Regions from separate parts of the Proteiniborus sp. DW1 genome, predicted to be linked through region 3. Evidence: a T-box and tRNA genes for the amino acid it is inferred to sense, from the RefSeq annotation. Region 3 holds a T-box; the other regions hold tRNA genes.
What was found. A T-box is a leader RNA that pairs with one kind of tRNA and senses whether it is charged. The one in region 3 lies ahead of leuS (leucine--tRNA ligase), so its partner is inferred to be a tRNA-Leu.

Region 1: it has a tRNA-Leu gene. The T-box ahead of leuS (leucine--tRNA ligase) is inferred to sense a tRNA for this amino acid. The anticodon was not compared.
Region 2: it has a tRNA-Leu gene. The T-box ahead of leuS (leucine--tRNA ligase) is inferred to sense a tRNA for this amino acid. The anticodon was not compared.

Annotation. Positions count from the first base shown of each region.
Region 1 is NZ_FMDO01000007.1:239,709-249,999, reverse strand. Features, by position in the region: gene clpX (ATP-dependent Clp protease ATP-binding subunit ClpX) at 1-1,169, opposite strand, end outside; gene clpP (ATP-dependent Clp endopeptidase proteolytic subunit ClpP) at 1,192-1,776, opposite strand; gene tig (trigger factor) at 1,802-3,088, opposite strand; tRNA gene DW1_RS02475 (tRNA-Leu) at 3,406-3,489, opposite strand; tRNA gene DW1_RS02470 (tRNA-Leu) at 3,641-3,724, opposite strand; gene DW1_RS02465 (ATP-dependent DNA helicase) at 3,949-6,294, opposite strand; gene DW1_RS02460 (GreA/GreB family elongation factor) at 6,533-6,973, shown strand; gene DW1_RS02455 (MATE family efflux transporter) at 7,034-8,377, opposite strand; gene DW1_RS02450 (uroporphyrinogen decarboxylase family protein) at 8,773-9,636, opposite strand; gene DW1_RS02445 (ASKHA domain-containing protein) at 9,650-10,291, opposite strand, start outside.
Region 2 is NZ_FMDO01000042.1:75,724-86,014, forward strand. Features, by position in the region: gene DW1_RS10955 (ATP-binding protein) at 1-511, opposite strand, end outside; gene DW1_RS10960 (PHP domain-containing protein) at 508-1,230, opposite strand; gene DW1_RS10965 (DRTGG domain-containing protein) at 1,232-1,564, opposite strand; gene DW1_RS10970 ([Fe-Fe] hydrogenase large subunit C-terminal domain-containing protein) at 1,582-2,844, opposite strand; gene DW1_RS10975 (ATP-binding protein) at 2,866-3,306, opposite strand; gene DW1_RS10980 (DRTGG domain-containing protein) at 3,307-3,669, opposite strand; gene DW1_RS10985 (SPOR domain-containing protein) at 3,796-4,359, opposite strand; tRNA gene DW1_RS10990 (tRNA-Leu) at 4,601-4,683, opposite strand; gene DW1_RS10995 (ABC transporter substrate-binding protein) at 4,908-6,677, opposite strand; gene DW1_RS11000 (nicotinate phosphoribosyltransferase) at 6,696-7,742, opposite strand; gene DW1_RS11005 (lytic transglycosylase domain-containing protein) at 7,850-8,422, opposite strand; gene coaE (dephospho-CoA kinase) at 8,443-9,057, opposite strand; gene polA (DNA polymerase I) at 9,044-10,291, opposite strand, start outside.
Region 3 is NZ_FMDO01000044.1:135,799-146,089, forward strand. Features, by position in the region: gene DW1_RS11795 (ABC transporter ATP-binding protein) at 1-1,743, opposite strand, end outside; gene DW1_RS15575 (hypothetical protein) at 1,768-1,923, opposite strand; gene DW1_RS11800 (Hsp20/alpha crystallin family protein) at 2,614-3,075, shown strand; gene leuS (leucine--tRNA ligase) at 3,157-5,565, opposite strand; T-box leader at 5,991-6,202, opposite strand; gene DW1_RS11810 (formate/nitrite transporter family protein) at 6,536-7,318, shown strand; gene iadA (beta-aspartyl-peptidase) at 7,366-8,538, opposite strand; gene DW1_RS11820 (LysO family transporter) at 8,693-9,286, opposite strand; gene DW1_RS11825 (LysO family transporter) at 9,276-9,587, opposite strand; gene DW1_RS11830 (lipoate--protein ligase) at 9,790-10,291, shown strand, end outside.

The DNA.
Region 1 (10,291 bases), on a different contig from region 3:
ATACATTTTTCTATATCTTCTCTAGAAGGTATATCATACATTATATCAAGCATTACCTCTTCTAGTATTCCCCTAAGACCTCTTGCTCCAGATTTTCTTTCAATGGCCTTTTCTGCTACTACTTCTAAGGCTTCATGGTCTATTTCTAACTCTACACCATCCATGATAAATAGCTCCTTATATTGTTTGACTAGAGCATTCTTAGGTTTAGTTAATATCTCTATAAGAGCTTCCTTATCTAAGAGATTTAAAGTAACCATTACTGGAAGTCTACCAACAAACTCTGGTATCAGTCCAAACTTAAGCAAGTCTTCAGGCTGTAAGTGTTTTAGTACTTCTCCTACATCCTTAATCTCTTTACTTTGTATATCAGCACCAAAGCCCATTGCCTTTTTACCTATTCTTTTCTGGATAATATTTTCCAGTCCATCAAAAGCTCCACCAACTATAAATAGAATATTTGTAGTGTCTATTTGAATAAACTCTTGATGAGGATGTTTTCTTCCGCCTTGTGGAGGAACACTTGCCACTGTCCCTTCAAGTATCTTTAGCAAGGCCTGCTGAACTCCTTCACCACTTACATCCCTAGTAATAGATGGATTTTCTGATTTTCTAGCTATCTTGTCAATCTCATCAATATATACTATACCTTTTTCTGCTCTCTCTATATCGTAATCAGCAGCTTGAATAAGCTTTAGCAATATGTTCTCAACATCTTCGCCTACATACCCTGCTTCAGTAAGAGACGTTGCATCCGCAATAGCAAAAGGAACATTTAATATTTTCGCTAGTGTCTGCGCTAATAGTGTCTTTCCTGAACCTGTAGGTCCTATCATAACTATGTTACTTTTTTGTAGGTCTATATCATCAGATGTTACTTTTCTATTTATTCTCTTGTAATGATTATATACTGCAACAGCTAAAGCTCTCTTTGCTCTATCTTGTTTAATTACATACTCATCCAAAACCTTTTTAATATCTACTGGTTTTGGTAGTTCTTTCATCTCAAGTTCGAAAGTATCTTCAAATTCCTCGTCAATTATTTCTTGACATAACTCAATACACTCATCGCATATATACACATTAGGTCCTGCAACAAGTCTTCTTACCTGTTCTTGAGATTTACCACAAAATGAACACTTAAGCTGCTTTTCTTCATATTTTGGCATGGTTCACCTCTCCTAACTAACTTTATTTCCTAAATTCTATTACTTCATCTATTATACCATATTCTTTAGCTTGCTCAGCAGACATAAAATTATCTCTGTCTGTATCCCTTGCAATTTTCTCTAGAGGTTGACCAGTCCTATCACTTAATATCTTATTTATTTGATCCCTTGATTTTAATATTCTCTCAGCATGAATTTTAATATCTTCAGCCTGCCCCCTAGTGCCACCTAAAGGCTGGTGTATCATAACCTCCGCATTTGGTAGTGCATATCTTTTGCCTTTGGCTCCTGCTGCTAATAAAAATGCACCCATACTAGCTGCCATTCCAATGCAAATAGTAGAAACATCTGGCTTTATATATTGCATAGTATCATATATTGCAAAGCCTGAAGTAATGGAACCACCAGGGCTATTTATATAAAGCTGAATATCCTTATCTGGATCTTCTGCTTCTAAAAACAAAAGTTGTGCTACTACAAGGCTTGCTGTAACATCATTAATTTCATCGCTTATGAATATTATTCTTTCTTTTAAAAGCCTTGAATAAATATCGTATGATCTTTCCCCTCTGTTTGTTTGCTCAACAACCATTGGAACTAAAGCCATGTTATCTCCTCCCTAATTACTCTAATTAAGACAGTTTAGCTTCCCTTACTAAAAATTCAACTGTCTTTCTCTTAATTATACCCTTTTTAATATACTCTAAATCGTTAGCCTTTAAGCTAGCTTTAAATTTGTCAGCATCCTGGTTATAGCTCTTAGCAAAATCTTCAAGTTCCTTATTTAGTTCTTCTTCTGTAGCTTCAATTCCCTCTTTCTCTGAAATAGCTGCAAGCACTAAATCTGCTTTAACAAATTTCTCAGCATTTGGCTTAAACTGCTCTCTTAAATCTTCTATTTGTGTACCAGTTAATTCTAAGTATTTTTCAAACTCTAAACCTTGGTATCTTAGTCTGTATGCAAAATCATTTATGTCATCGTCTATTTGTCTATCAATCATTACTTCTGGAATATCTACTTCACATAATTCTGCTACTTTTTCTACTACCTTATTTTCATTTTCAGCCTTTTCTCTTTGTTCAGCTTGTTTTTTTAGTCTATTCATTATATCAGCTTTTAATTCATCTAGCGTATCAAATTCACTTACATCTTTAGCAAATTCATCATCTAAAGCTGGTAATTCTTTTTCTTTTATTTCATGTATTATAACTTTGAATATAGCATCTTTACCTGCTAAATTCTCTGCATGATATTCTTCTGGAAAAGTAACCTTTACTTCAACTTCCTCTTCTTTATTTTTTCCCACAAGTTGATCTTCGAATCCAGGGATAAATCTGCCAGAACCGATTTCAAGAGTTTGGTTTTGTGCTGTACCACCTTCAAATTGCTCTTCTCCTACAAATCCTGAATAGTCAATAGTTAATATATCCCCTTGTTTTACTGGTCTGTCACCAGCATCTACAATTCTAGCATTTCTCTCTCGCATTGTTTTTAGCTCTGCTTCTACTTCTTCTTCTGTAACATTATACTCTGATTTTTCTACTTCTATACCCTTGTACTCACCAAGCTTAACTTCTGGCATAACTGTAACATCAGCTGTAAACACTACTGCTTTTCCTTTTTCAATATCTTCAACGTCTACAGTTGGTCTATCTACTGGGTCAAGTTTGTGTTCTTCTATAGCTTTATCATATGCTTCTGGAAATACAATGTTTATTGCATCTTCATAGAAAATTCCTTCTCCATAGTTCATTTCAATTATCTTTCTAGGAGCTTTTCCTTTTCTAAATCCTGGAATATTAAATCTGTGCTTGTTTTTTTGATAAGCCTGTTGAACACCTTTCTCAAATGTTTCTGCATCTACCTCGATTTTTAATGTAACAACATTATTTTCTTTTTTTACTACTGATGAACTCATTAACTTTCCTCCTTAAACCTTTATATTAGTCTCTCTAATTCACACGTATTTAAATCACTGACATACTGATGAGATATTTCCGAAAGTCCGTGCCTATGTATGGTGTGAATAAATAAATTTGAAGAATTCCTATATACTGCAAATAATCTTAATGTCGTTTCAATTATAAGGCTACAACCAGTGTAATTTAACCATTCGTATGACTTCCTTATGATTAACCACTATATTATATCATAAATTCTTCCCATGTCCAATTGTACCATACATTTTTTAAAAAAATATAAGAAAAAACCAATGGAATATACCATTGGCTATTATGGTGCGGGAGAGAGGACTTGAACCCCCACGTCTATGACACTAGATCCTAAGTCTAGCGCGTCTGCCAGTTCCGCCACTCCCGCATAGTTATTTTTCTTACTGACTTGATTATTATATCATGCATTTAAAAATAAAGTCAATAGATTTTTAAGAAATTTATTGTGAATCTTATTGAGAAAAGTTCTTTTACATTTGCATTCGCTAAAAAATCACTGACATTTACATTGGCTATTATGGTGCGGGAGAGAGGACTTGAACCCCCACGTCTATGACACTAGATCCTAAGTCTAGCGCGTCTGCCAGTTCCGCCACTCCCGCATAGATTGTTTTTATTAACGACAAAGAATATTATATCACGTACAGAAATAAAGTCAATAAGTTTTTAAAATTTTTTTTGGAGGTAATATGATGTAATATAAGGGAATTTTTACACTTCCATATCAATCAAAGATATATAGTACAGGAAACTCAAAGGAAAACACAAAAAATACCTCTAAAAATTTTATAACAAAGAATCTCTCATAATTCTAGCTCTCTTCCTGCTACCCCCAGAACTTACTGAGATACTTTTCTATATTATCTTTATTTACTCTTTCATGAGGAAACCATTCTTTAGGAAATAATCTTTGATAATTTGAGTATACAAATCTTTCATCTAATAGCAGAATAACTCCCCTATCCTCTTCTGTACGAATTAATCGCCCTGCTGCCTGAAGGACCTTAGTCATGCCAGGGTACATGTATGAGTATTCGTAGCCTAGCTTATTTACCTTGTTAAAATAATCTTTAATGATATCTCTTTCTAAGCAAATCTGTGGTAGCCCTACTCCAACTATTATAACCCCTATTAGTCTATCATGCTTAAGATCGATTCCTTCTGAGAATATTCCTCCAAGAACACAAAAACCTAAGACATTTTTCTCATTATCTATTTCAAATAGTTCCAAAAAATCTTCTCTCTCTTCTTCAGTCATATTAGGCTCTTGAATGTAGGTTTCATACTCTGGATACTTTTCTTTGAATAATTCATAAACCTTATTCATATATTGATAGGATGGAAAGAAGATTAGATAATTTCCCTTCTTGACATTTAATACAGAGTTAATATACTCCACAATATCTGAATAACTTCTTTCTCTATCTCTATACTTGGTTGAAATCCTATCTGCCACAAGAATTTGCCTGTTTTCTATAGAAAAAGGAGAATTTAAATAAATAGTATAATCATCCTCTTCCCCGCCTAATATGTTCTTATGATAATCCATTGGAATCAATGTAGCAGAGAAAAATATAGCTGCCTTGCCTTTTTTTAATGTTTCCTTTAATAAATGTGATGGATCTAGACAATAGAGCTTTAGTCTTACATCTTTATTAGAGTTTTCTACATAGGTAATATATTTATCGTCATACAACTCGCATATTCTTGTAAAAGCCAAAGCATCAAAATATAGGCTTAAATGTTCTTCGTATCTTTCAGCATTTTTTTGTCTTAATAAGTATTCTTCACATTCTGCAATGAATTTTTTAAGGTAATAGTATATATCCCCATCTAACTCTTCTTTAATATAATAACCATTGGAATCGCACTTCTTTTTTTGCTCAAGCATATATTGATTGATTTTGTTTAGAGCTTTAGATAGTTTAGGGTAAGTAGTCTTAACTTCTCTTTTAAAGTCCAGAAAGGGCTTCTTAAAAAGCTCTGCTGAATACATTTCTCTAGCTCTATCTACTAGATTATGGGCTTCGTCAATTAGAAATACATAGTCTCCTCCCTTTTCTGCAAAAAACCTTTTTAAGCTTACACTAGGATCAAATACATAATTATAGTCACAAATAACTGCATCCGCCCATAAAGTTAAGTCTAATGAAAATTCAAAAGGACATACACAGTGCCTTAGTGCATATTTTTCAATAGTTTCTCTATTTAGTTCATCCTCATTCTTTAAAATATCCATTATGGCATCATTTACTCTGTCATAATGGCCTTTAGCATATTCACATGCTTCTGGGCTGCAGGTTGCTTTTTCTTTAAAGCATATTTTATCTTTAGCAGTAAGTACTACAGTCTTAACATCTAATCCATTTTCTCTCATTAGTGAAAATGCCTCTCCAGCCACAGTTCGGGTTATGGTTTTAGCTGTTAGATAAAATATTTTAGATGTGTGTCCTTCTCCCATAGCCTTAATAGCAGGAAATGCTGTAGATATGGTCTTACCTATTCCAGTAGGGGCTTGGGCATATAGTTTTTTCTCATTTACTATTGTCTTATATGCAGCAACTGCTAATTCCCTCTGTCCCTTTCTATACTTTTCATGAGGAAAGGATAATTCTTTTATAGAAGCATTTCTTTTAATATTCCACTTATGCTGCATTTCTGTCCATATAAAATACTTCTGAATCAAGTCAAAGAAAAAGCTCTTTAGCTCTTCAAAGCTAAATTCCTTAACTATACGCTTAATTTCATCTGTGTCTATTTGATAATATGTTAACTGGACATTTATATATTGTAGCTCTTTTTCCTCAGCATAAATAAAGGCATAGCATTTTGCCTGTGCCCAATGAAGAGGATTGTAATCTTCATCTATTTTTTCAATAGGTGCTGCAGTGCTTTTTATTTCATCTATTGTAACAAGTCCATTTTCTATAATAATACCGTCTGCTCTACCTTCTAGGCTTAAGATGTATTCTTCATATTCTATGTCATATTTAAGAATAACCTCAGAATCGTAGTTTTCTCCACTGGTGCTTTGCACCTTCTTATGTATCCTAGTCCCTTCTAATGCCCTGTTGTTGCTACTACCTACAAATCCTGAGTCTATATCTCCAGTTCTTAGAATGAATTCTACTAGATTACGAACAGACACCTTTATTTTCTGCTTTAATTTCATGGTTACCAACCTACTATCTATAATTCTCTAGCTATAATAGTATTAGAAAATAGCTTTCTTTGCAATATTTATAATCATTATTAAATCTTTGTTATTAAGTGGTAATGTCAGTCATTGTTGACAATGATTAACAGCTATGATATGATTATATATGAGCCATTCCGTATTTCTACGGAATGGCTTGTTGTATATGGAAACATTTGCCATTTAATGTATATGGGGATAGGGGGGATATTACATGTCCATAGAAGTAAAAACAATATATGAAAAACTTATAGAGCATTTAGTTCAAATTGAAGAAGAAAAAAGCGAAGTCATTGAAGAGTACTACTATGAAATGTCTGCCGAGAGGTTAGAGTTCGAAACCCTAATAGCAGATTATATTTCACAGATATATAAGTATGTGAAAAAAATGAAAAAGTCTAATAAAAAGAGCACCAATTGTCCTTTTGTAATAATCGATAGCATCGTTGAAGTGGAGGATATCAACAGTAATGAAGTAGAAAGGTTTAAAATTGTTTCTCCTTTCTTGACTACAAATCCATTAGATGGAGATTATGCTTCATATCTTTCACCAATTGGAAAAGCGCTCTTACTGAAAAAAGTAGGGGATCATGTTTTAGTAGAAACTCCTATGGAGAATATTGAGTATGAAATAAAGTCAATTGAATTAGATTAAAAAAACAAAAAGAGCTTAGCAAACTGACCTATGTCAAGTAAAAAGCTCTTTTTCTTTTTCTTATACATTTATAGATTTCCATCTACCTCGCCTGTATCTAATTACCATTAATGTTGCTTCAACTATAAACTGTATTCCTGTTGCCCACCATACAAATACAACATTCAATTTTAAAACAAATACAATAATGAATATTAAAGGCAGTCTTACTGCTAGATTTGTAACTAAAGATATTTTAAAAGGTCCCTTTGTATCTCCTGCTCCTTTTAAAGCACCTGAAACAGTCATACCTATTGCTATAGGAATCTGTTCAACCGCACCTACTCGCAAGCATCTAGATGCTAGTTCCACTGTTCCAAGGTCATTACTGAAAAGTCTCATAATTCCAAAAGGTATAAGGGCAAAAGCTAAAGCTACTAATCCCATTAACCATACTGAATACATTATAATTTTCTTCGTACTGACCTCAGCCCTCTTTATATTCTTAGCTCCTAAGCTTTGTCCAACCATAGTAGTGGCAGCTACAGCAAAGCCATAACCAGGCATATACGAAATCGATTCTGCTGCATTGGCAAGTGAATGTGCAGCAAAAGAAATAGTCCCTAATTGTGCTATCCAGAATGAAGATAACAGTCTACTTCCTTCATTCATAAATGTTTCAAGCGTAGCAGGTACACTTAGGTTTACAATATTTTTGGTTACATTTCTATTTAACTTAAATACCTTACTGATATGAAGCTTAATACCAGATTTTCCTCTAATCAAGAAAAAAAATGTAATAGAAGCTCCTAATATTTGAGCGACTCCTGTTGCAATAGCTGCTCCATTTACTCCAAGCTCGGGAAATCCAAACTTCCCAAAGATTAGCACATAGTCACCAATAATATTAAATGCATTTGCAAAAGCTGCTGATACTAAAGGAATAACTGTATTTCCAGCTCCTCTTAATATAGAATTGGCGATAAATTGTGGTATTAAAAACAATGCCCCAACAAAAACTATCCTAAGATAATTACTTCCTAGTACTATGACCTCAGGGTCATCTACTATTAGATTAAACACTGCATTTGCTGATAAGATTCCACTAAATCCTATTATAATACTGATTATAAGTCCTATTCCAATTGCTTGAGCTGCTATATTTTCAGCCTCATCTCTATTTTTAGCCCCTATTTGTCTAGATACCAATGCTGTAGCACCTATTCCAAGAGCACCAAAAATATTACTTATAGTAAACATTATCTGTGAACCTAAATTAACTGCGGATATTGAAGCAGGATTAAGTCTTCCTACCATAGCAGTATCAGCTGTCCATACAAGAGTATGAAGTGTCATTTCTAAAATTGCTGGAATAGCTAGCTTAAAAATCTGATTCCTAATATCTCTATTGTCTAATCTTTCCATAATCATTTCACCAAACCCTTTATGTTATACAATACAAATACTAGATAACATTATACCTCATTATTTTATTAAAAAACAGTATAAATTAATTAACAATTATCGTCTTAGAATATACTTGATGTTGCTATGCTAAACTGCTTTACTATATTTCTTAATATGGTATATAATTTCAGTCCTTAGCTTAGAGATCAGCCAATAAAATATATAAAAGAAATAATAAAGAGCCTAATAAACAAAGTATATCCTGCATCGACTTCTTCAATCTATGCAGGATATCTCTAGTTTTTATCATTATTTAAGTATATTATAGAAATCTATCAATATAATATGTTGAAAATAGATAAAATATAGTAATTAATCATTACTATTGCTAATAAACTCTTAAACAAATCAGGCTAGGGTATGAGTTTACAACAGATTATCTCATTTTTATTTGCTTTAGACTTCAAACACCAGTGTCCTAAAAATTCTATATCTTTATTTTCTTTTTTAGCATTTTTAATTATTTCATAATAACTTTGTCCTTCTACTTTAGTCTCTTCAACCTCTAAAAAACCAGATAATTCAAGAGATTTGGATGTTTTGATACAAAGATGAATAACTGAGTCTCCTAATTTGCCTTCAACTCTTTTCAAAATACTGTATATAGTTTTACCTGCAAAGTCTTTAAAAAACTTTGGTCCAACTATATCTAAAGAACCAGCTGGATCTGAATAGGAAATTATGTCAACTCCATTTTTTATGGATTCTAGTATATACTCCACAGTACTATTTTCGATTAATTCAAACAACTTATTAGCCTTGCCTATATCCTTTCTAGTAGCCCTAAAAAATACATTGCTATCTATAATACCTGTTCCAAGTGTAACAGGTCCTGTTATATCAAGGACTACATTTTCTCCATCTTTCTTCAATAAACTAATAGCTTTTAAAACCTCAGCAATTCTTCCTCTACTTAAATCAAATTCTTTTAAATCATCTATTGAATTGATATCCTTAATTGCATATCCTCCAATTCTATTACCATATTTATGGTCAAAGACCACTGAAGAACCAAAGGCTTCAGCTTCTACAGTATGGCAAAAAGGTATTTTACAATGCGAGGAATTCTTATATCTTTTAAGGGATTTTGACAGGATAGCCATTTTAGAGGCATCATTATTTATCTCTTCAAAAGACAAACCTAAATCCTCCAAAATACTGTCAGGTATTGAATCTACCTTCTCACCAATACACTTTAATAAATTTTTAGATGTCATTTTATCACCTTTTCTAGAAATTTAGCTGACCAATAAAAATATCTTGAAAATTTTCTTTTAGAGACAGTTCCAACACTTCCATATCCCTCTTAATATCATATACTTTTCTATAACAATCCCTGTTAATCAAGACAAGCCTTGCACCTTCTAGTGAAGTATTCCCTAAAAACTTTATATCTCCATTAAACCCTTTAGGTATCAGTCCTATCTCCATTATATTGTCTGGATTAATATGATAGCCAAAAGCTCCAGCTATGTAAACTAATGGTATGTCTTCAATTGTCAGTCCTATCTCATCTAACATCATAATTACACCAGCAGCTACAGCCCCTTTAGCTAGCTGAATTTGTCTTATGTCCTTTTGAGAAATAAATATATCATCAGTTATATAAAACTTTTTATCTACTAATCTTTCAGCCAATTTAGAATTAAAGTTCTTATTCCACCTGCCAGATTTCATTACAATATCTCTTTTTACCAATGCCCCAGCTATGTCTATAAGACCACTACCACAGATTCCTATTGCTTTGGCATTTCCTATTGTTGAGTAATTAATATTATAGTCTTCATCAATATCAAATTTTTCTATAGCTCCTTCTTCTGCACGGCATCCACATTCGATATTCATACCTTCTAATGCTGGGCCTGCTGCTGT
Region 2 (10,291 bases), on a different contig from region 3:
TATAATCTTGAATCCATAAAACGACTTCAGGTGTGTTTAAACTAACCTCTCCTAAAAACTCTTTTACCTCAGTTGTACTAAATGTAAATCTTTTGTTATTTATCTGATGGATATATACCAAATCAAACTTCTCTACCCTGCTTAGTAAGGTTGCTATGGTGCTGCCCATATTTCCAATTGGTGCTCTGTCTATATGATCATATTTAAAAGTAGCTACAATCTTCGTTCCTTTTTCTTTTTCTGAAATAATTTGAAAATCTCCATCTGTTCTTATGGCAGCAGCCTTTAAAAGTGGTAGTCCGAGTCCTACATTTCTAGTTTTTCTAGTAGTAGTGAAAGGATTATCTACAATGCTTAGAAATTCTTCATCCATACCATTTCCATCATCCTCTATAATTATCTCTAAAAAATTGTTCATTATATCTTCATTTATAAATATATTTATTAGTTTAGCTTTTGCCCTTATTGAGTTTTCAACTAAATCTAATATATGTAAAGATAGTTCTTTCATTTTTTATCACAACCCACCTTTAAGTATTCTATAACTGTTTTTGCTGTGAGAGTGTCAATATCCATATAATAAAATGCCTCATTAATATCAGATAGATAATGAGCATCAGAGTTCTTTATAATCATATATTTTTCTAAAGTCAATACTTTCTCCATTTCTTTTAATCTTTTTAAGTCATAGGCTTCTATAGTTCTAACATTTATATTATCAGGAATAAACCCTAGTGTCGATAGAATACTAAAGGAGTTTTTATCTACATGGGCTGGGACAAGTACTCCATTATGTTTTTCCACCAGCATAAATATTTCTTCTAATGAATATTCACTACTACTTAAAAGCAATTTATCTAATTTACCAATAACATTATCTTCCTTGTCAAATAGGAGTTGTTCTCCAAAGATTTCTTCTCTATTCTTTATATTAGGAAGGCTATCATATATCAAATCTTGAAATCTCATTCCATCTTCAATTGATGGAAAATAGCATAAAACATGAACTTCCTCCTTTGTAGTTACCTCTATGCCAGGAACTACTAAAATACCTCTTCTATTAGCAACTTCCATAACTGGCAGTATATTTAACATGGAGTTATGGTCTGTAACAGCTATTATATTCAGCTCCTTTAAGTAAGCCATATTTACTATATTATTTGGTGTCATATCTTTATCCCCACAGGGAGATAATCCAGAATGTATATGAATATCGTATGCAAACTTCATATCATAAACCAAATTCTCTTAATTTGCAAGCCACTTCATAGGCACTTAAGCTAGTCTTAAAAAGCGGAATTCCTACTTCCTTTGCCTTCTCAATTGCATCTTTATCGATTTCCATTCCCTCTACAATTATTATTCCTGCCAAGTCCACTAATGTTGCTACAGCTACTATGTTTATATGGGTTTGAATAGTAATCCATAGATTATTCCTCTGTGCCTTAGACATGACTAAACTTAACAAGTCTCCAATATATACTCCTTCTACTTCCTTTTCTTCTAATCCAGTTCCTGCAATTGTTTCAACATTTAACTTATCAATTATTGAAGAAAGCTTCATAAATAACCTCCTAATCACTATTGGTTTCTTATTTTCTCTTTTAAAATAAATATACAGTCTTCCATCTTTGCCTTTCCTCTGACTATATCTTCTGCAAGGGCACTACAAGAAGGAGCTCCACAGGAGCTACAGTCAATCCCTGGTAGTTCCTTACATATTTGATTTAATAATTCAATTTTTTTAATTGCTTCATTAATATCACTGTCCAGTATCATAACTCCCTTTGGAGTTATTTTTTCAGTCCAATTTATGAGTCCTTGAGTTAGGATTTCTTCTATATATTCATCATTTTCTGTGTTATTTTCTTCTGGTAATCTAGCAATATTTCTTACTCTTGCCTTAGCAATAAAAGGGTTTTCCACATTTAGAGGCCCCCCTACACAGCCTCCTACACAGGCTAATCCCTCAAAATAATCGATATTGTTTAGCTTCCCAAGTTCAATTTCTTCAAGGACCTTAATAACATTTTCTATACCGTCTACTGCTAGATAGTTATCTACTCCTATGGCATAACTCTGACCACCTACTCTTCCCCATCCAACTCCTTTTGGAGATGCCTTTTTAAAGTATTCACTTACTTGAGTTTTCTTAGCATTCTTTACTATACCTCCATATATAGATTTAATAGATAGTGCTCCGTTTACATAGGAATCTTGTATTCCAATTGGACGCTTAATACTAGTTACTTTTGCTGGACATTGTGTTAAGTAAAAGACCCCAATTTCATCAAACTTTAATCTATATTTTTTCATAGCTTCAATTTTAACTATTCTAGCAGCAACCTCCATTGGTGATTCTACTGTAATTATATTATCAATTAAAGAAGGGAATCGAACTTGAATAATCCTTAATATAGCAGGACATAGAGAAGAAATTACAGGTTTTTGAATATTGTTACTTTTCAGAATATTTCTAATGGCAATTGTAAGTACATCTGCTGCGTAGCCTTCATCAAAAACATGGTCAAAGCCTAAAGCTTTTATGCCTGAAAAGACCATATTCATATCTGTATCTATGCTAAATTGACCATATAATGACATAGGAGAAATAGCTACATTATATTTATATCTATTCAGAACACTTAAATCATCTACTATAACATCTTTTGCATGATATGGACATACTCTAATACATTCTCCACAATCAATACATCTATCTTTTATAATTACTGCCTTCTTTTCCCTTATTCTTATTGCTTCAGTAGGACACCTTCTCATGCAGTTTGTACAGCCATTACATTTATTGTCATCTAATACCACAGAGTGAAAATACTCTTTCATGTTTATCACCCACTAGTTATTTTATATATGCTTAATATATATTTTCATTGATACTATAGTTTCAACATTCGCTTCAGATATAATATTAAATTCATCCGAACATTTTTTCATATTTGGGAGCCCCATACCTGCCCCAAATCCTAGTTCTCTAACTTGATTAGAAGCAGTAGAATAGCCTTCTTGCATAGCAAGTTCAATATTTTCTATTCCTGGTCCTGTATCACGAGCTATAACTTCAATTTCATCAGGTGATATAGTTACAATGATTTTCCCTCCGTACGAGTGGATAACTATGTTCATCTCTGCTTCGTAAGTTGCTATAGCAACTCTTCTAACTATTTTTGAATCAATCCCAAGCTGATTTAATACCTTTTTTACATTACTCGATGCCTCACCTGCACTAATAAAATCATTTTGCATAACACTATATTCTAACTTAATCTTATGATTATTTTCATTCATTTATCTTAATTCACCCTCTATTCTTACTCCTTTCAAACCTCTTTCATATAGCTTGCCACTTGTAGTATATAAAGTGTATTCTGTAGTCATTATTGTAATATCTTTTTCTAGTGCTAATTCTAGCAAATCTTTGCTTGGCATCTTTCCTCTTACAAATACGATAGCAAAAAGACCTGCGATCTCAGCAGTTCTTATAACTTGTGTATTTGTAAGCCCTGTTAACAATACAGATTTTTCGTTAACAAATGCAAGTACATCACTCATCAAATCAGAACCAAAAGCAGAGAAAACCTCTCTGTCTAAAAAATCTTCACCAACTAACACCTTTGCATTTAATATGTCTCTAATTTCACTTAATTTCATTTTTTCACCCCAATCTTCTTCTAGTAAAAGTTAAGTAAACAGAAAAAAATACAATCCGAATCTCTACTCAATTTTAATTCCAATTATAATGAAGCAGAGTCTAGGTAATTTTTTATTGTTCAAATTTTATTCCGGTCTAAATATCTTATCTTTACTCGATACTGTATTAACAAAAGCATCTTCATATATTTCTCTTACATTTTCTAAATAATTATATGCTTCTTCTTTTATTTTAAACTCACCTGCAAAAACTTTGTACGAGTTGCCTACATTAACTATGTATCCATTGTCAAAATTGTTTCCTTTAAGCTCTTTAATGAATTCTTCAGCATTTGTTATACTGCTAAAGTTGCCTATTTGAATACCATAAAAAGTAGTTTCGGCGGTTTCTTCTTCTGATTCTGAAACATTCTCTGTTAAGTCTATAGCCTCTGTTCCTAAGGTTTCTCCATCTACAGTTGAACTTAGGTCACCTTCTAACCCATAATTCTTTTCGACTTTATCACCTAACCCTTCATCAACTGTACTAATAGTTTTTTGTCCTTCGTCAAGTCTAGGCAATATAACATTTTGCACTAAAGCAAATGCTAAAACGATTGATAAAATAGGGGCAACTATAAAAAAGGCAAAAATGGTATAAAGCCTGTCCTTACCAGTATTGGTTACTCTCTTTCTTATTGTTCTTCTCATATAAGCTTGCCTCCCTTTTTCTTTATATTATAGATTATGATAGTTATACTGATTTAATTAACAAAAAATCAACTATTATAATATATAAAAGAAAAAGTTTCAGGCATATATGTTGGGTTGTTAAAATTTTACTTTATCATAGGTTATTCTACATGTTTGTCCTTTTTCCTGCTTTTTTACAAAAAAATAGTCCTCTTTTAGGACTATTTCTATTTTCGTAATTAAGTTCAATTTTCAATATTGGTGCAGAGGAAGGGACTCGAACCCTCATGCTCTCGCATACGCCCCTCAAACGTACGTGTCTGCCTATTCCACCACCTCTGCATGATAGCAGAAGCATATAGTTATATGCTTACTGCAATATTAACAATTTCAATAAATAATTTATCCATAATGTGTCGTTATCATAAGATAGTGCGCCTGCCTATTCCACCTACCTCGCATGAATAGCAATCAGCATAACATACTTACTATTTTTACGTTTATTTTTTAGGCTAATATATTTATTATATCTATAATTCCTTCTTATGTCAATTATAAATATTGGGTTACTCTTTCAAACTGCCCTCTTGTTTCATTACATTCTCTTGTTGCAGTGCTTTTGGAATATACCATTCTGATATTTTATTGTACATGTTAAACTCAGTTGGGGCAACCTCTCCATAAACTTTGCTATTAGCTAATATAGATGAGTTTATGAAGTATAAACTGACATAAGGAAGATCATCAATTATTAAATCCTGAACTTGTTCATATAATCTCTTTTTATCTTCAGGTCTAAAAGTACTTTGGATTCTTAGTAACAGCTCATCCATCTTTACATTATTGTAGCCTATGAAATTCATCCCACCATCTATCTGAGAAGAATGGAAGGCAAAGGATAAATCAGGAATATAAGACAATTCCCAGCCAAGTAGCACCATTTCAAAGGAGCCAGTGTATAATTTTTGCATCAAGGCTTCCCATTGAGCTGCTCTATCTTCTTCAGTCAAATTCTCTTGCTTACTCTCGCTATAATCCTTTACAACATTTATACCTAAATCAGTTAAGTTTTCTGCAATAATGTTCGCTGTCTCTCTTCTTAACTCATTAAAGGAGTTTGTAGTAAGTTTAATTGTCAATTTATTGCCGTCAGCATCTTCAAAAAAACCATCTCCATCTATATCCTTCCAGCCTGCAGATTCAATAATCTGTCTTGCTTTATTTACATTGTATCCATATGAATTTGATTCATCGGATAATAGCCATGACTCTGGATGTATAGGCACATCATTTCTTGTAGCATGCCCTAAATAAACTTTTTGTATTATTGACTGTCTATCTATAGCATATGCTATAGCCTTTCTTAAAGCCTTTCCCTTTTCTCCCGTAAAGATTCCATCTCTGAAATTAAAGCCTAAGAACTCATACCTATTTGAAGGATATTCGTAAATCTCTACTTTTTTGTTCTGAGCATACTTCTCCCAATCAATCCCTATGCTTGTAGCTAAGTCAGTTTGTCCCGTCTCAAAAGAAGTAACCGCTAATTCTTCATCTTTTAAAGCCTTGCCTATAACTTTTGATATGTACGGCTTGTTGCCCCAGTAATCCTGAAAGATTTCTAATGTAACATTCTTTAGTTTATTGGTTTGAAACTCCTTATAAGGTCCCGTTCCTATTGGTTTATAATTTTCATCTACTAATGCATTGCTATAAGCAATTTTTATATTTTTTCCTCTTTGGAATATGTGTTTTGGTATAATTGGAAATACTAGTCCCTCTAAGACATCCCCATAAACTCTATCAAATGTCAATGTTATATTATATTCATCAATAATTCTAGCTTCCTTTAAGTATTTTAAAGCTTCTGAGGAGACTATAAAGTCTGCTAAACTTCCTACTAAGCTTTGGTTAGACATCCCATACTTAATAGTATCTATTGTAAACTTCACATCTTCCGATGTAAAATATTCTCCATCATGCCATTTAACATTTTCCTTCAATTTAATATTTAAAACTAAACCACCTGACTCAAAACTATAACTTTCTGCTAGAACGTTATTAACTTGAAAATTGCTATCTATATCAAATAGTCCTTCAAAAATCAATTTATTAAAATTGTACATATACTTATCGTTTTTTAATAATGGATTTAGTACAATTCTATATGATATGGGAACTATAAGTTCTCCACCATTTTCTGGGCCATTATCAATATTTTCTTCCACTCCTATTTCAGAATCACCAATATTATCTAGATTGTTTTCTAATGTACAACTGCTTAGAAAAATAATCTGTAATATTACCAACAATAGACAAACATGTCTTTTGTACTTCAACTTTTTTCCTCCTTAACACTAGAGCATTTTTACTAGCCTAGGATTATCCACAAGTCCTGGTATTCTGCCTCTTTTAGCTATTGCTACTCCTTCTACTTCTTTTATGTCCATTGTCATATCAATGGCAGGCGCCCCTGAAATATAGCTACCTACTCCAAAAGAATCCACTCCAGCCTCAGATAGGATTCTTATTTTTTCAGGTTTAAGTCCTCCTGAAACAAAAATCTTAACCCAGTCATAGCCATTAATATCAAGTCTTGCTCTGAGTTCCATAACTAAATCTGGTGTAACTCCCCCTCTTTCGCTAGGTGTATCTAACCTAATTCCATAAAGATTTCTTCCCATTTCCTTGGCTAATCTTAAGGTTTCCTCAACTTCATCTTTAAATGTATCCACTAAAACTATTCTTTTATATGACTCTGGCATTACTTCGTTATATTTTTGAGCTACTAAGAGAGTATCTCCTGCCACTAAGAAAGCTGCATGAGGTAAAGTACCAGTTGGATTTTCACCTAATAATTTTGCCGTCAATATATTACTAACTGAGTTTGCTCCTCCGATTCTAGCTGCCCTTTCCATAACAGGTGCAACAGAAGGATGAACATGTCTTGTTCCAAAAACTACAAATGGCTTATCTCCACAAGCCTCTCTTACTTCCTTTGCTGCAGTTGCCCATCCACTTGGGCTAGCTAAACAACCTAATATAACAGATTCAAAAATAGCAAAATTCTCATATGGTCCTTTAATTCTTACTAATGTTTCCTTAGGTTGAAATTCAGCTCCTTCTTCTAAAGCCCACATTTCTACATTATTGTCCTTTAAAATGTTTCTCACTTCTTCGATACCTACAAAAACGCCAGGTTTTCTAGCAAAAATCTCTGCAACAACCTTTTTGCCCTTCATATCTAAACTTCCTAAAACATCCATTGTAGTAAAGAAGTAAATATCTGTAGTGAGTCCAGCTAATATATCTTCATGTTGCGCAGAATGTAATAATCTCTTTTCCCTGTTTATATCATAATTCTGAACATCCCTTATGCTTTTTATGTAGCTCACGATTTTCATCTCCTCTTAGTAATATACTTAAGTTGTTTTTAAGTTAATAGCCTTAATTATAAGTATAACAACTTTATGGTTGTTTTTTAAGGTAAGTTATTTTTTTAACTAAGTTTTTAAATAAAATAATCAATTTTGTATAGCTTTCTATATATATCGTAAGATTTCAACACTTTCTTTAAATACAACTCAGTTTCCTTAAAAGGTATGTGCTTAAGACTCTTTCCATCTTCGCTATAATTATTGTTATTAAGCCACTTGGCTACATTACCACTTCCACCATTATAAGCAGCTAATATAAGCTCTAGATTATTGTCAAATTGAGATTTAAGTCTATTTATATACCAACAGCCTATTTTAATGTTTATTTCTGGATTATACAAGAGAGATTCTTCATAATCTATAATTCCCAACTCTCCTGCCGCCCATCTACCAGTTACTGGTGCTATTTGCATCAATCCTTTAGCCCCTTTATGAGATAGGGCATCTTTATTAAACTTACTCTCAACTCTAATGATTGCAGCCACTAGGAACGGATCAATATCATATTGTTTTGAATAATTAGCTATATATTCCTTATATCTAATGGGATAGAGAGTCTTCCCAATCCATTTGTAGCTTGAAAATGCTCCCCAGACTATAAGAATTATAAAAAAAATTGTCAATACTTTTCTAAATCTAAACCTCAAAAATATCTCCTCCAAAATCATTAAAGAGCCTCAATTGCCTTTTCTACATTTGAAACAAGCTCCTTCATATCTCCTGTGTTGTATATTATTACATCAGCAAATTTTAGTTTCTCATCTATAGGTAGTTGAGCATCTACTCTCTTAGTAGCACTTTCATAATCTATCTTATCTCTCTCAATAATTCTTTTTATCTGGGTTTCTTTATCAGCATAAACTACCCAAATTTCATCAAATGTTATACCAAATTCACGTAAATCTTCCAGTCCCTCTATTAATAATGGAATGTCCAGAAAAATAATAGCATTATTAATAGAATAATATAAGAGCTTTTCTTTAATTTTCTTATATATTTGTGGATGAACAATATTATTTAATTTAAGTCTTAAGTCAACGTCATTAAACACAAGAAGACCCAATTTCTTTCTATCAATACTTCCATCTCTATTTAATATTTTCTCGCCAAAGGTATCTATAATCATAGAATAAGCTGGTTTTCCACTTTCTACAACTTCTCTTGCAATTAAATCTGCATCTATCAGAGGAAAGCCTTTTTTCACAATAATTTTTGAAACAGTACTTTTCCCTGTTCCTATTCCACCAGTTAAGCCTATAATTTTTGTTCTATTTTGTGTCATACCAGCTATCACCTGTTTTCATATCAACTATAAGAGGTACATTTATAGTTATGGCATTTTCCATTAAATCCTTTAAAAGCACTTTCACTTCCTCAACTTCATCTTTATAGGCCTCGATAATTAGCTCATCATGTACCTGTAATATTAACCTTGATTTTAGCTTTCTTTTTTTCAACTCATTATACACATTAACCATAGCCAGCTTTATTATATCAGCTGCGCTTCCTTGTATAGGAGTATTCATAGCCATTCTTTCTCCAAAGGATCTTATGTTAAAATTTCTTGAAGATAATTCTGGTAAATATCTTCTTCTATGCAGAATAGTTTCAACATACCCCTTGCTTTTTCCGTCTTCTACAATGTTTTTCATATATTCCTTTACCTTAACATAATTTTTGAGATAATTGTCTATATACTGCTTAGCTTCTTTCCTAGTAATCTTTAAATCTCTAGCTAGTCCATAATCACTTATACCGTATACGATTCCAAAATTAACTGCTTTAGCTCTACTTCTCATTAATGGAGTAACTTCTTCAAGCTTAACATCAAACACCTCAGCAGCCGTTTTTCTGTGGATATCTTCTCCTGTTAAAAATGCTTCCTTAAGCTTTGGGTCATTAGCAATACTTGCAAGAACTCTAAGCTCTATTTGAGAATAATCTGCATCTACTAAGACATAATCACTGCTACTAGGAACAAATACCTTCCTTATTCTTCTACCTTCATCTGTTCGAATAGGTATATTTTGAAGATTAGGCTCTGTACTGCTAATTCTTCCTGTAGTAGTAATAGTTTGATTAAAGCTAGAATGGACCTTACCTGTATTTTTATCAATAGCTGAAATTAAACCATCTACATAGGTGGATTTAAGTTTAACTAATTGTCTATACTCTAATATTTTCTCTGCAATAGGGTGCACTTCTGTAAGACCTTCTAAAACCTCTGCATTAGTAGAATAACCTGTCTTAGTTTTCTTAAGAGCAGGTAACTTTAGCTTTTCAAATAATATCTCACCTAATTGCTTAGGAGAATTTATATTAAACTCTTCTCCTGCAAAATCGTATATGGACTGTGTCAAGACTTGAATCTTTTCATCAAACTCTTTTCCTAATTCTTTTAGCTTATCTAAATCTACGGTAAATCCAATATATTCCATGCTGGCTAGTACGCTTATCAAAGGAACTTCAACCTCATAAAAAAGTTTATCCATATTCTGTGAAACTATGGAGCTTTC
Region 3 (10,291 bases):
TTGAATTTCCCAAATACGCCTATATAGCCCCTGCTGTCCTATTAGTTCTTCATGAGTACCAGACTGTACTAGTTCTCCACCATCTAATACAAGTATAATATCTGCCTCTGATAATGTTGAAATCCTGTGAGATATTATAAATGTTGTAGTCTTTTCCTTCCTCGTCTTTAGAGCCTTTCTTATATTTGCATCAGTTTCAGTATCTACTGCACTAAGAGAATCATCAAACACTAAAACTGGATAGTCATTTATTATAGTTCTAGCTATGGCAACTCTTTGTTTTTGTCCTCCTGAAAGAGTAACTCCACGCTCCCCTACTAATGTGTCGTAGCCTTTTTCAAAGTCTAATATTACATCATGGATAGAAGCTATTTTTGCTGCTTCATAAACCTCAGAATCAGATGCCTCTTTCCTTGCAATTTTTATATTATCCTTAATATTCTTTGAATATAGAAAAGGCTCTTGTAGGATTATACCTACATTTTTTCTAATCCACTTCTTATCTATCTCCTTAAGCTCTATGCCATCAATCTTAATAGAACCACTCTGATAATCATAGAGTCTACCTAAAAGATGAATTAAAGTAGATTTACCAGAGCCTGTAGGACCTAGTATAGCTACTGTTTGCCCTTGTTTAACTTTAAATGATACATTCTTTAAAATAGGTCTTTCCTTTTCATATTCAAAACAAACATCCTTAAACTCTATATTTCCCTTTACTTCAGGCTTTAGCTGATTTTTATCTGTTACCTCTAAAGGTTCATCTAATATTTCCCCTACTCTCTTCAAGGAAACTATCATCTTCCCGAAATCTGCTAGAATTCTACCCATTTGCCTTATTGGCCACAGTAGCATTCCCTCATAGGTTGTAAATACTACTAATGTACCTAGAGATATTTCTCCCATAGCTGCCCAATATGCTCCAAATACCAATACTGCTCCAATCTGTAATAGACATGCTAAATCTGATAAAGCCCAGTACCATGCAAGTAGTTTAATCAGTCTGTAAGTCAAACCTCTAAATTCAACATTCTTTTCATCAAACTTATCTATTTCATATTGCTGACGAGCAAAAGCTCTAACTACTCTTATTCCAGTAAGATTTTCTTGAAGTACATTTGAGAGTCTACCTTCAGCCTCATCTGACTTTTGAAATGCATCTCTCATTTTTATAAAGAAAACTATAGCAGCTACAAAAATTACTGGAACTACTAACATTGCGATTAAAGTAAGCTTAACGCTTAAAGAAAGTAATATACTTAATACAAATGTAATCATGAATACTGCATATCCTATTTCAACAAATTGAACTGCAAGAAATCTTCTTATAGTTTCAATATCTGAAGTACATCTTTGTATTAAATCTCCCGTTTCAGCCTTTACATGGTATTCATAAGATAAATGCTGTAAGTGGTCATATACTTTCTCTCTAAGATTTTTAGCTATAGACTCAGATGCCACTGCTGACCATTTACCTCTTAAGTAAGTAAATAATCCTCTTCCTATAGTTAGAATTATAAGTGCTAAGCTGCATATCCAAAGATTTTGAGCTAATGTGTTTTTACCACCTAATGAATCGATTATACTTAGTACCCAATTAGGTACATCCATTGGTTTATCTCCTATTACTGAGTCAATAGTAAAACTAATAACTAAAGGCCCTGCCAATGTAAATGCTGTAGCCAGTGCTACACTCAGTATTGCACCAACATATAACAATCTGTTCCCCTTCATTGATTTCATTAATAATTTAATACTGTCCATTAATTATTCACCGTCCTTTGATGTTTTTGTAATTCCATTTGTCAACCTGATTCGATAATAAAACTCTGTTCCATTCTTCTTTTTAATAGCTTTTTCATAATAATTCCTCCCTATGATCTGTAATTTGCAGTTTTGAAACACAAATTTCTTCACTCCCATTCAGTCGTGTAAATTTGGTTCTCATTGCCTTTGCCCTATGCTACAATTACTCAAATCTTTGATTTGGGATAATTGTAGTACTCAAAAACTTGATTTCTGAGCTTCCTATATTTTCTGATAAAAACATTCAGAAAATTAGATTAGAGCATAAAAATAGCCACAGGATTATTATTTCCCATGGCTTCTAAAGAATACAAAGGTATTATGCTTCAAAAAGGCATAATAACCCTATATAAATACAAAAAGCCATAGGATAATATACACAACCCTATGGCTACTTTTACATAGTACAATGTTAAAAAATACTAAAAAAGCACCTCAAAAAATACCGGTCGTGTATATAAATTATTTAGTTTTATTCTGTTTTTAATGATTAGAATATTTACTTTGATATTCATGACACGACCTCCTTTTTGAAATATTTTCTAACATAAAATAGTATATTATAAGAATATGGAAAATACAACTACTTTTTTGCTTTGTAATATAAATGTAATATTTTCAAAAAACAATATTAGAAAATTAAAAAATTACTAGTATTATCGAGATATTATGAGAATTTTTATAATATTTTTATATATTCCTTGTTTTTCATCTCAAATCATACTTGAATATCAATATAAATATAATATAATAAAAGTGTAAGGTCAAAGAAAGTCAAAGTCAAATAAAATTAAGGAGGTTTTAAATATGTTTGGTTTAAGTCCATATAACAGAAGAAATAGAGGGATGATGAGTAGACCAAGTGACTTCTTTAATTTCGATAGCTTCAACAACTTCATAGAAAGCTTCTTTAACACCGATTTCTTCCCTCAAGTTCAAAGTGTTGGTCAAATGAAGGTTGACATAAAAGAACAAGACAACAAATACGTCCTAGAAGCCGAACTACCAGGAGTAAACAAAGATGAAATAACAGTTGAACTAAGAGATGATATGCTTACTATCTCTGTTCAAAGAGATGAGAGAATTGAAGAAACTAAAGAAAACTACATCAGAAAAGAACGCAGATATGGCTCTCAATCTAGAAGTTTCTATTTAGAAAATGTAAAAGCTGAAGATATCAAAGCTAAATTTGAAAATGGAATTTTATCAATCTCTCTACCAAAAAAAGAAGTAAAAGCTAAGAATAGCAGAAAAATTGATATCAACTAGATTACCCTCTTATATCTATGTAACAAAAAGCCCAAAAAGTCCAGCTGATTTAGCTGGACTTTTGCAGTTCTATGGAATTTTTTATTTTACAACTATATTAAATATTCTACCTGGTACATATATTTCTTTTACTATAGTCTTGCCTTCTATTAGTCCATGTAACTTTTCATCTTCTACTAGTTTAGCTTTAGCTATTTCTTGAGTTGCATCTGCTGGAATTGATATAGTGCCTTTTACCTTACCATTAATTTGAACTGCTATTTCTATTACATCTTCTACAGTTTTAGCTTCATCCCAAGTAGGCCAAGATTGCTCGTTTAGCATTCCACCAAATCCATTTATATCCCATATTTCTTCTGTTATATGTGGAGCTACTGGATTTAATAGTACAAGGAACGTTTTAAACTCGGCTCTATTTACTTTTCCTGCATCGTTAAATTCGTTTAGTAAACTCATAAGTGCTGCTACAGCAGTATTAAATTTCAATGTTTCGTAATCTTCACTTACCTTCTTAATTGTCTTATGCATACTTGTTTCTAGCTCTTTTGAATACTCATCACCATCAACTAGAATATCTTGAAGTCTCCATACCCTATCTAGGAACCTTCTACAGCCCTTCACTCCATTTTGAGACCAAGGAACGCTTTTTTCGAAGTCACCTATGAACATTTCATATAATCTTAGAGTATCTGCACCAAATTCATCAACTATTTCATCAGGATTTACTACATTGCCCCTTGATTTTGACATCTTCTCATTGTTCTCTCCAAGTACCATTCCATGTGATGTTCTTTTTTGATATGGCTCTGGAGTAGGTACTATTCCGTAATCATATAAGAATTTATGCCAAAATCTTGAATACAATAAGTGAAGTGTAGTATGTTCCATTCCACCATTGTACCAGTCTATAGGAAGCCAATAATCAAGGTTTTCCTTACTTGCTAACTCCTTATCATTATGTGGATCTGTATATCTTAAGAAATACCATGATGAGCCAGCCCATTGAGGCATAGTATCAGTTTCTCTTTCTGCATGGCCTCCACATTTTGGACAAGTTGTTTCTACCCATTCTCTAATATTAGCAAGTGGTGATTCTCCATTATCTGTAGGTTCATAGGTCTCTACCTCTGGAAGTAGTACTGGAAGCTGATCTTCAGGTACTGGAACCCAGCCACATTTCTCACAGTAAACTAAAGGTATAGGCTCTCCCCAATATCTTTGTCTTGAGAATACCCAGTCTCTTAGTTTATAGTTTACTTTTCTTTCTCCAAGTCTCTTTTCTTCTAGCCAGTCACTAATCTTTTCCTTTGCTTCTTTTACTGGAAGTCCATTTATGAAGTCAGAGTTTACTATGGTCCCATCCTCTGTATCAGTAAAGGCAGCTTCTTCAACATTACCTCCAGATACAACCTCTATTATAGGAAGACCAAACTTCTTAGCAAATTCCCAGTCTCTGCTGTCATGTCCAGGAACAGCCATTATAGCTCCTGTACCGTAGGACATCAACACATAATCAGATATCCATACTGGAATTTCCTTTCCAGTCACTGGATTAATAGCCTTTATTCCCTCAATTTCTACTCCTGTCTTCTCTTTTACCAGCTCAGTTCTTTCAAAATCTGATTTCTTACTAGCATATTCTCTGTATTCTTCTATTTTATCAAAATTACTGATTTTGTCTTTAAGCTCATCTATAAGTGGATGCTCAGGCGATAGCACCATGTAGGTTACACCAAATAGTGTGTCTGGTCTTGTAGTAAACACTCTTATTTTTCTATCTCCTGTTATTGCAAAGTCTACCTCCATACCTTCAGAGCGACCTATCCAGTTTTTCTGCTGTATTTTAACTCTGTCTATATAATCAACTAGGTCAAGATCCTTGATTAATCTCTCTGCATACTCGGTTATCTTTAACATCCATTGGTTTTTAGTTTTTCTTACTACTTCTCCACCACAGCGCTCACATACACCATTTACTACTTCTTCATTAGCTAATCCAACTTTACAGCTAGTACACCAGTTAATAGATGCTTCTTTCTTATAAGCTAAACCCTTTTCAAATAACTTTAAGAATATCCATTGAGTCCATTTGAAGTATTCTGGGTCAGTTGTATTGATTTCTCTTGACCAGTCAAAGGATAGACCTAATGACTTAAGCTGCTGTTTAAATCTTGCAACGTTTCTTTCTGTTACAATGGCAGGATGTATCTTGTTTTGTATTGCATAGTTTTCAGTTGGAAGTCCAAAAGCATCCCATCCCATTGGATATAAAACATTATATCCTTCCATTCTTCTTTTTCTAGATACTACATCAAGGGCTGTATATGGTCTAGGATGACCAACGTGCAATCCTTGACCTGATGGATAAGGAAATTCTATTAATGCATAGTATTTTGGCTTTGATTTATCATCGGAAGCATAAAATGTTCCTTTCTCATCCCAAATATCTTGCCATTTCTTTTCAATTGACTTTGGATTATACTCTCTCATACTCTCACTCCTAAACTTTCAATGTTATATATTTTCAAGTTTTTAAATAGAATACTAAACGAACATTTGCAGGACATGACTATAATTCTTAGCGAATGTAAGTGAAAAATCCGTTAAGCACTTTTATTAAGGTAAGGCCAGCAAACGCTGGCATAAGGAGTTACGACGAAATCAAAGATTTCTGTAACTCCATTAACCGAAGCGAGTTTGCAAGCTGTAGGATTTTTTGCTGGAATGAGCTATAGAATTATTCATGGCCGATTATGACCTAACCCGATTCATGAAATGAATCGATGGTAGGTCAAATGCAACTCTTACCAAATTTATGTGAGCGTAGCGAGCAAATAAATTTGTGTAAAGAGACTGCTACCCGTGAGTGTGTATTCTATTAAAAACTATAAAAAATAAAAAAACCTTTCAACTCATATAGAGACGAAAGGTTCGCGGTACCACTCTAATTGATAGTAAAATGCTTACTATCCACTCAATAATTTTAACGGATTTATCCGACTAGAGCTAATATACTTCACTCTAATAGCTCGGAGACGAGTTCGGTTACTATTGCTATCGTTTTTCACCAGCCAACGACTCTCTAAAAGCAACTTCATAGCCTACTACTTCTCTTCAACGCAAATATTCTAATTATATGGTATTGTACCAAATTTTTATCTATAAAGCAAATACTATTTATATTAATTTTATATTGTGCGTTCAACATATTATATTAGGTGTATTATTTGCAGGTTATAGTGAAAAAATACTTATATAAATACTTTATTAATTAAGCCATATTTATTACTTATTGAACCTTATAACAAGGTTTATTTTGAATAATCGCAATACTATTTTCTATAACGAGCTTTCAGTCAAAGTATGTAATAAATAGAACTATAAAATATCAAAGCTTTTTAAGTGATTTTATATCATAGTTATATTATCAACCAATACATAAGAAAGTAGGAGAATTTACATGGAAAAAAGATATCTAGCACCTTCAGAGGTTGCACAAGCAATTATCCATTCTGCAGAAACAAAGGCAAGCCTATCTGTAACTAGAATGCTGATTCTTGGAATAATGGCTGGAATGTTAATTGGGTTTGGAGCTTTTGCCAATATTTTAATAACACAAACCATAAGTAATATAGATGTTGGATTATCAAAGTTCTTAGGTGCATTAGTTTTTCCCGCAGGCTTAATGCTAGTAATCTTTTCAGGAAGTGAGCTTTTTACTGGGAACAATCTAATGACAATGGCACTACTAGATGAGAAAATAACATTCATTAAAATGATAAAAAACTGGTTTTTTGTTTACTTAGGTAACTTTATAGGTTCGGTAATATTAGCGTATATAGTATATAATTCAGGACTAGTTAGTGAAAATGTCCTATCTACTACACAAAATATTGGTTTAGCTAAAATTTCTTTATCCTTTCAAACTGCTTTTCTTAGAGGATTTCTTTGCAATATATTGGTTGTGCTTGCAGTATGGTCAGCTTCCTCTGCAATTGATATAGGTTCAAGGGTACTGTCTATATGGTTTCCAGTAATGTTATTTGTTCTAAGTGGATTCGAGCATAGTGTCGCTAACATGTTTTATCTTCCTCTTGCTATATTCTCTGGATTACCTACTAGTTGGAAGGATATCTGGATATCAAATCTTATTCCAGTCACTTTAGGAAATGTAGCAAGCGGAGGAGTATTTATTCCATTAGTATATTATATTACATATATTTTACCTGCAAAGAAAAATTAATTAAAGAATGCGGAAATTCTGCTATATATAACAGACTTCCGCATTCTTTATTCTTCAAATGTACCTTTAATCTTTACTTCTCCATTCTCATACATTACTTTACCCTTTGCTATTACAGTATTTATGTTTAAATCATCTTTTTTTAATAACACTATGTCTGCATCCTTGCCAACTTCAATATTGCCTTTGCTCTTAAGTGCATAGATATTTGCAGGGTTGGAAGTAATGACTTTTAATACAACTTCCATTGGGACTTCATCATTTAAGATTGCTTCCCTCACAGCAGTATATAGAGAAGTTACCCTCCCAATTCCCAGATCTACAAACCTATTTTGCTTGTCAAATATAGGTAGACTTCCCTGTCCATCAGATGTAAATGTTATATTATCAATGCTAACTCCTTCTTCAAGCATGATTTTTAGAGCTTTTCCAGGTGTAAGCTTTTTTTCCTCAGGGGAATTTGTTGTACTTGTAGTGAAATCTACAATTCCCCCATTTTTAGCATAATCTATGGCTTCCTTAAATAACTCTGGATTACGTAGAACATGAGTTAAAACGAATTGACTCGGTGGTATTTCTGTTTTCTCTGTTATTTTCTTTATAAAACTGAGATTTCTATGTCCATCTCCCATATGTATAGTTACAGTCCCTGCTTTACCAGATAATATACCTCCTACCCTTGCTTCAGCAGCCACTTTAGCTATCTCCTCTATTGTAGGTTGAGAAGATCTATGGTCAGATAAAGCTATCTCTCCAACACCGATTATCTTTTCTATGAGTATAATATCATCCTGAATACTACCTGTAATAGTTCTAACTGGGACCTGATAAGAGCCTGTCAAAGCGTAGCAACTTATACCTTCTTCTTCTAAGGCATAAGCCTTTGCCAGTAAGTTTGACATAGTCCTAGTAGTTCCATCAGTTCCTAGAACGCCTATAACTGTGGTGACTCCTCCTCTTGTTATATCAGAAAGTTGTATTTCTGGGGTTCTAGTTTTGAACCCTCCTTCTCCTCCACCACCAGTTATATGAACATGCCCATCTATAAAGCCCGGAGTCACTATACATCCTGTTGCATCTATGACTTCAATATCTACAAAATTATCTGGCAAATTGATATTATCATCTACATATCCAACCTTGGTTCCAGTTAAGAGAATATCTTTTTTACCTATGTATTTTGGTGAATACACTTCTCCGTTTTTAATAAGTTTAAGCATTTGAACTCCCTCCTATATATTTATCTGATGAAAAACAAATTATGAAGCAGTTACTCCGTCCCTTTGATTCATGCGTCCCTTTGATTCATGAAGCAGTTACTCCGTCCCTTTGATTCACCCCGTCCCTTTGATTCACCCGTCCCTTTGATTCACCTTAGATTTTAATCATAAAGGACACTAGAATAGGTACAGAAGTAGATACTATTACCCCACTTATAAAGGCTATTATAGCAGTTTGTGGATTTGTAGATTTTGCTATCAAAGGCAATGATGTATCCATTGAAGTAGCTCCTGCTGGTGCAATACTTTCGATATCTCCTATATATTTTGATATAAGTGGAATTGTAAGTAGTGCAATAATCTCCCTAGTTACATTAGAAATAAACGCTAATGCACTAAGTTTTGACGAATATGTGGCTAGCATCATTGAAGATAGTGAGTACCATCCTAGTCCAGCCCCTACTGCTCCTGCCTCATTTACTGGTATACCTAATATAAGCCCTGCCACAATACTTCCTAGTATGCTTCCAATTATAATCATAATAGGAACTAGAAGCACTCTAAATCCAATTTTCTTTATTTTTTCAAGAACATCTTTATTTTTTCCTATATCAATACCTACAAAAAACAAAAGCAAGCACAATCCTATATCTAGTATATAATCAGTATATTTTAGTATTTCACTGGGCAGTACAAAGTATCCTACTCCAATACCCGCCGCTACTGCTAATATAATCTTAATGCTCATTTTTCTGTTCTCCTTGTTGTATATTTTTTATAACGAAGCCTTTAATTAGCTTTACTAGTATAACACTAAAAGTAATTGTAAAAATTGATATCACTAAAGCCTGAAAACCTAATTCTAAAAATGACGAAATCACTTTCTCATCTAGTCCCATTTTTAGTCCCATAATAAAAAGCAAAAATAAAAGACATATTGTTTGGATAACTCCAAGCTTGGAATCAAGGTTTTTCCCACCATACCCCTTGTAGCCAAAATATCCTCCAAAGATTAGTATTCCTAAATATAATAATAGTCTAATGCTCATATGCTTTCTCCTTTCTATTTAGTCCTAGAATTAGATTATCATTACTATCTATATATGGTCAATAAGTCGCCTATCAAAAATAACTTCTAAAAACATATTATACTGCTCTAATATTTCTTTTTTGATAACTATACTTTTCAATCTTACGTTTTTGGGGTATATTATCTCTATATGATAAAGCAAACAAAAGGACGGTGGAAAAATGTTATATATAAAAAATGAATCTAATAATCCATACTTTAATCTTGCATTAGAAGAATATGCTCTCAAAAATATTGACTTAGGAGAAGATATTCTAATTTTATGGATTAATGAGCCTACTGTAGTTATTGGAAGAAACCAAAACACCATAGAAGAAATCAACAGCAAATTTATTAAAGAAAATAACATCAATGTAGTCAGAAGAATGTCTGGCGGTGGTGCTGTATACCATGACCTTGAAAATGTAAACTATACCTTTATCACCACTACTGAAGGTGATAGTGCTAACAACTTTAGAAAATTCACTAAGCCTGTTATTGATTATTTAGCTGAGCTAGGAATAAAAGCAGAGTTTACTGGAAGGAATGACATCACCATAGATGGTAAAAAGGTTTCTGGTACTGCCCAATACTACTTTAAGAACAGAATGCTTCACCATGGAGCCATTTTATTCAATACTGATTTGGATGTACTTAAGGATGCACTAAATGTGAAGCTTGATA